One region of the Mucilaginibacter sp. RCC_168 genome, then DNA from elsewhere that is predicted to be linked to it. Evidence: riboswitches for the same ligand, from Rfam matches in the RefSeq annotation. Region 1 holds a riboswitch; the other holds the start of a gene.

What was found. A riboswitch is a leader RNA that binds a small molecule or an ion and turns the genes downstream of it on or off. The one in region 1 is predicted to bind thiamine pyrophosphate.
Region 2: another riboswitch for thiamine pyrophosphate. It lies ahead of thiS (sulfur carrier protein ThiS); the one in region 1 lies ahead of thiD (bifunctional hydroxymethylpyrimidine kinase/phosphomethylpyrimidine kinase).

What each region holds. Positions count from the first base shown of each region.
Region 1 covers NZ_JBFUPN010000001.1:142,220-145,497, reverse strand. Annotated here, with positions in the region: gene AB6735_RS00610 (endo-beta-N-acetylglucosaminidase H) at 1-841, opposite strand, end outside; TPP riboswitch at 1,253-1,345, shown strand; gene thiD (bifunctional hydroxymethylpyrimidine kinase/phosphomethylpyrimidine kinase) at 1,401-2,243, shown strand; gene AB6735_RS00600 (CocE/NonD family hydrolase) at 2,752-3,278, shown strand, end outside.
Region 2 covers NZ_JBFUPN010000038.1:36,764-40,041, forward strand. Annotated here, with positions in the region: gene thiC (phosphomethylpyrimidine synthase ThiC) at 1-1,077, opposite strand, end outside; gene thiS (sulfur carrier protein ThiS) at 1,193-1,396, opposite strand; TPP riboswitch at 1,463-1,556, opposite strand; gene AB6735_RS26595 (DinB family protein) at 1,682-2,203, shown strand; gene AB6735_RS26600 (DUF4268 domain-containing protein) at 2,443-2,904, shown strand; gene AB6735_RS26605 (glutaminase domain-containing protein) at 3,145-3,278, shown strand, end outside.

The DNA of each region.
Region 1 (3,278 bases):
TGTTATTAACGGTTTGTGTAGCTAAGGATGCCGCGGTTGATGCGCTGGTACTTTGGATATCGATAGCAGCAGGCCCAAGGTTGCTGGCCGCTAATCCAGGTACATTTGGTACAGAATAGCTGCCGTAAATGGCATTCCAGCTGTAATCAACTTTTGAGCCTACGGTTACCCCGTTAAAGCTCAAGCGGGAAGCTGCCGGGCCATAAAAATAAAAGGAAATGATCTTGGTAGGCATCAGCTGGCGCAAGGCGGTTACCAGATACACAAATGAGCTTGAATTTGGCTGACCGGTTCCGTTGGTGCCGTAGTCGGCATATTCATCGTCAAAGTCAATACCGTCAAGTCCATAAGTGGTTACGGCATTGGCCAATAACTGCGCAAAATCCTGGGCGGCCTGCTGGCTCGGAAAATTAGTTATACCCGCACCCTGATGATTACCCAGTATAGAGAGTAGCACTTTGATCCCTTTAGCCTGTAAAGGCTGGATCTTGGTGGCCGCGTTATTTAATACAGTGGTTACCTGCGGATTAAAAAATAGTTCGGCTTTTTGGGTAGTGGTATTGTAATTGATATTGGCCGCGAATATAATGCCGATATCAAAAAGCTGCTCCCCGGTTGAAAGCTTATAATTACCTACGTTAAGGATATCGTTATTGTTCACTTCCACATAACAAACGCCTTTGGGGCCGCTAACGCCAATGGCGCTGGTACTTAATTTTGATGAAGCGTTATTGGCTTGGGGTGTGGGTGACAGATCTTTTTTACAGGCTGCTGTAAACAGCAGCGAAAAGCCTAATAAAGCAATAGATGCTTTGGTAATTGAATTGGACGTTTTTCTCATTGTCGGTTTTTAAATTGGTTTATAAATTTTTGATAGGTTGTAAGCTCAAAAGCAGTGTTTTATCCATAGGCATCTGATGTTTTTTTATAGGTATCGGCAAATAAATTAATGAGCATAAATTAATAGGGGAGAGATAGTATTAAACGATTTAGCAGCATAGTATGCATAGTTATATAACTTGTAAATATTATATAATTTACAATTTTTAATAAATGTATTGAGCATATATTATAGGTTTATATGCGTGATGATTTAATTGGTTTATAGTGATATAGACAAATAATAATCAGGGATTGCCTACAAGGATTTAAAATTTTATTCTACAAGTTAATATTTTTATTTTGATATGTTTTCTATAATATACCTGATAATGATATATCCGCATAAATGAACAAGAAAAAGCTACATTTGCCATGGCTTTAGGGGTATTCTGTACAGAATTGAGATAAACCCTTTGAACCTGATCCGGCTGATACCGGCGTAGGGAAAAGTCGGGACATACCTGTCTGTAGCGCTCAGTCCTGCGCCCCGAAGCCATGTTTTTATGAAATTGTAAACCATGAATAAAAAAACCTTTAGCTATCCATCCGTTTTAACGATTGCGGGGTTCGATGGCAGCGGTGGGGCCGGTATCCAGGGCGATATCAAAACTATTTCGGCGCTGGGATGCTACGCCACTTCGGTGCTCACTGCGCTCCCGGTGCAAAATACTTGTGGGGTGAGGTCTATTCACGCTATCCCGGCCGAAGTGGTGCGAGCGCAACTACAGGCTATATTGGATGATATTTTTCCGGATGCCATTAAAATAGGTATGGTACATACAACTGATGTGCTTGAAGCCATAGTAAATACCCTGCTGCATTACCCGGAGGTTCCGGTGGTATTTGACCCGGTGATGGTGTCAACCAGCGGTCATCGACTTCTGGAGGATAGTACTGTGGAGGCAATCATTAAAAAAATGTTTCCGCTGGCCGCGGTTATCACCCCCAATCTGGATGAAGCCGCTGTTTTAACCGGGATGCCTGTACATACCCTGGATGATATGTGGATTGCCGGTAAAAAACTAATGGGGATGGGAGCACGCTCAGTATTATTAAAAGGCGGTCACCTGGATGCTACGCAATTAACCTCCTTATATTTTACAAACGACGGTAAAGTGCAGGAATACAGCTTTGAAAAAATAGACACCCAAAATACCCGGGGCACCGGATGTGCCCTGTCATCGGCTATGGCCTGTTACATAGCCCGGAAGAAATCATTGGCCGATGCGGTAGTACTTGCGCAGGAGTACGTACACCAGGCCATACTTGCTGGAAAGGATGTGCGAACGGGCAAAGGAAATGGCCCTTTAAATCATTTCTTTAATCCGCAAAAACTCTTCATAAACCCGGAGGAAAGTTAATAGCTATGAAAAGTTATAAATCGGACATTGAAGAATAATAACATAGTGCATAGTCTACTCACCCAGTCTACGCTTCGCTCGACCACCCTCTCTGTGGCTTTGCCGTAAAGAGGGTAAAGAAAAAAAGAAAGCAACCCCCTCTATGCGCGCAGCGGAGAGAGGGGTGACAAGCGCAGCGATGTCGGGTGAGTCGATACCGCGCGTTCGATTCTTATCATTTGCGTAACCCTGGCTATCACCTGTAGAAAAAGGCAAATAAAGCCCCATTTAAACCTCAAAACCTCAATGGATTTTACGCTTGCCATATCGCGTAAAATCGAGATAGAGGAATCTGTTAAACCTCTCAGTATTATTCCCCAGGTCCTTAACAATGCTAAGGGCTTTTTTGGTTTATAGGATTCGTGTAATCTTTTAAACTCAAAACTGCCTACTTAAAACTTACGACTTAACACACCAGTTGCCTCTTTTATTTTATTCAGGTACATTTAGGGCTTGATTGACTAATTAAATGAAAAAAACTTTATTTATCTGTTTGTGGCTGGCCGTAACAGCTATCAGCGTTTACGCGCAAACCTCACCGCCTGATGCTGAATACATTAAGGCCAATTATCAAAAATACGAATACCAGATACCCATGCGCGATGGTAAAAAGCTGTTTACTTCGGTATACGTACCCAAAGACCAATCCAAAAAATATCCCATCATGATGGACCGCACGCCATACAGCGTTGCGCCCTATGGAACCGACCTGTATAAAGGCAGCCTGGGCCCATCGTCGGTATTTGCGCATGATGGATTTATTTTTGTTTATCAGGATGTTCGCGGCCGTTGGATGAGCGAGGGTATTTATGAGGAAATGACCCCTGAAAAAGAGGTGCACAAAACCAAGAATGATGTTGACGAAGGCACCGATACGTATGATACCATTAACTGGCTGCTTAAAAACATACCCAACAATAATGGTAAAGTAGGCGTATGGGGAATATCATACCCTGGTTTTTATACCACTACGGCATTGCTGAGCCGTCACCCGGC
Region 2 (3,278 bases), on a different contig from region 1:
CAAACACCATTTGGCCATGATGGAGCCACCCCTGGATACAATACCGGTGATGCGTTTGGCGGTGAGTGGCACATAACGTAATAATACACCAGCATGAATGGTAAAATAATCTACCCCTTGTTCTGCCTGCTCGATCAAGGTATCCCGGAATAGTTCCCAGGTCAGATCTTCCGCTTTTCCGTTCACTTTTTCCAATGCCTGGTAAATAGGTACTGTACCAATGGGCACAGGCGAATTGCGGATGATCCACTCGCGGGTTTCATGGATGTTTTTCCCTGTAGATAGGTCCATAATGGTATCTGCACCCCAGCGGCAAGCCCACACTGCTTTTTCTACTTCTTCTTCAATACTGGAAGTAACGGCTGAGTTGCCGATGTTGGCATTGATCTTCACCAAAAAGTTGCGACCAATGATCATCGGCTCAATTTCCGGGTGGTTAATATTGGAAGGGATCACAGCGCGACCGGCGGCAACCTCTGAGCGCACAAATTCGGGTGTGATGTATCCTTTAGGGGTATTTGCCCCAAAGCTATGGCCTTGATGCTGATGACTCATTACCTCATATTGCCCGTTCAATTGTTCTTTTAGCAGATCAATACGCTGATTTTCGCGAATGGCGATGTATTCCATTTCGGGGGTGATAATGCCTTTTCTGGCGTAATGCATCTGCGACACGTTCATGCCGGGCTTTGCGCGTAAAGGTTTGCTTACATGCGCAAAACGCAGTTCATCCAGGCTGTTGTCATTTAAACGCTGTTGCCCGTATTGAGAGGATATGCCTTCCAACTGCTCCACATCGTCACGATTCATGATCCATTGTTCGCGCAAACGAGGAAGACCCTTTTTTACGTCGATAACTACATCAACATCCGTATATGGGCCGCTGGTATCATAAACAGTAACCGGGGCGTTGGGCTCTGTTTCGCCAAAACGGCCATGCAGTTTGGTATCGCTTAAACTGATCTCGCGCATGGCTACCTGGATATCATGCAGCTGTCCTTTTACAAAAACCTTTCTGGAGGCCGGAAAGGGCTCGGTAGTTAATACCTTACCGGTTGGGATTTTTTCTTGCTTCATCCGTGAATAATTATTGAATTATTGATTTAGTGAATTAGTGATTTTTATCGCTGGGAGTATTTCAATGATCGTTTCATCTGCACACCAGCACATTTGCATATCTGCACATCTAACCTTATCCTCCTTGTGTTGCTTTGATGATGACGATTTGATCCTGGGGACTGATCTGATGATCGGCCCAGTCGGCCCGTGGAATAATGGCCTGATTGATGGCTACGGCAATACCTTTTGGCAGCGCATCAAATACAATAGCAAGCATTTGCTGCACATTGCACACATCGGTAACCTGGTAAGTTTGTTGATTTACGGTGATTTCCATTCTACATCTAAAATTTCAACTTTAGGAATGGCCCCGTTTACATGGAGGAAAGAAAAAATAACCCACTGGGTTATCGTCACTTTTCCCTTCGGCAGTACTAACTGCATCAGGTTCAAAGGGTATTATCTCAGTCCATTGAAGGACACCCCTAAAGTTGCGGTAAACTTATAAAAAAATAGATAATTCAAAGAATTTTCAATTTTAAAATTTCTTTGAATACTGCTGACATAAGGTTGTCACTACCCCTTGGTTTCTTTGTAGTACAAAATCAAAACAAAAGAAACCATGGAAACAAATGCAATTCAACCGGAAGTAAGTTCAGCTACCCAGTTTATTTCACCAGAAACTTTTTTAAATAACTGGCAAGGGCACCGCAGCCTGACCAGGAAGGTTATCGAGGCTTTTCCTGAAGATAAATTATTTGGTTATTCAGTAGGAGGGATGCGCTCATTTGGTGTAATGGCAGTTGAAATTATGGACCTGTCGCAATATGGTGTTGAGGGTTTAGTTACCGGAACATGGAGGTCTGCTGAAACGCTTAATCATGCCACAGAAAATGTAGCCGTAGAAACTAAAGCCTCGATCCTGCAACGCTGGGATCAGATCACCCTTGAATTGAACGAATACTGGCCGCAAATTTCACCAGAGCGTTTCCAGGAAGTGGAAGCAGCTTTTGGCGCTTATGAAAATAAAAACATCAATACCATGCAGTATGTTGTAGACAACGAGATCCATCATAGGGCTCAGGGATATGTTTTTCTGCGTAGCCTGGGTATTGAACCACCCGCATTTTGGGACAGGTTTTAAATGTATACCTCTAAATCAAAAAAAGTAGCCTCAAACAGGCTGCTTTTTTTGATTCATTTTATCACAGAAACCTATTTCTTAGCCACGGTAAATTTCCTTTATAGCATGAACCATCACCCCGATATTATTAAAATCATAATCTTTATTCTTACGCGGTTGTATCACTATCTCCGGCCTGTTCTTTAACGCTGCAGTCAATTTTTTGTTAATTTTACCGCTTTAGTAAAATCAATAATACATTGTATTCAAAAGACGAGGCATCGCAGATAAGACAGGCTTTTTGGACTGCCTTTGGGCAATATATAGCACCGCAGCTATCGGCGGACGGTTTAAGAATTAACTGGATCAATTATAAAACGGGCATTAAGCACCTGAACTTTAAAATGCAAACCGGTAACCGCCATGCTTATATCGCTATCGAAATATCACATCCTGATGCCGGCATGCAGGAACTGATGTTTGAGCAGTTCAAAGAGTTGAAAACAGTACTGGATAGCAGCCTTAACGAAGAGTGGGAATGGGAACTCCATACCCGCAACGAAAGCAATAAGCTGATAAGCCGAATCATCAAAACGCTGCCGTCTGCAAGTATCTTTAACCGTAACGACTGGCCAGCCCTGATATCCTTTTTTAAACCCCGTATTACAGCGCTTGATGAGTTTTGGAGTGTAGCGCAGTATAGCTTTGAAGTATTTAAATAAGATTGGATGTGCAAATAAGATCAGATGTGCAGATGTGCAGATTTCAGATGTGCAAATTAAGAGATCAAATCATCAATCAATTATTTTCATTTGCACATCCGCACATCCGCACATTTTCTACATATCGTCTCAATTAGTCGTCAATTTAACGCTTTTTGTGGTGTTGCATCTGTTTTAAGTCGGAAAATGCAAATATTTACGGCGCTATAATTCTATATTGTATAAACCATTTATAAAAACATGAAAAGGTTCCCATTATTTGCTTGCCTTATGTTAGCAGGCTTTTTGGCCAGGGCACAGGCCACCAAAGCGCCGGCTTATCCGCTTATTACGCACAATCCTTATTTCAGTATCTGGTCGTTCTCAGATAACCT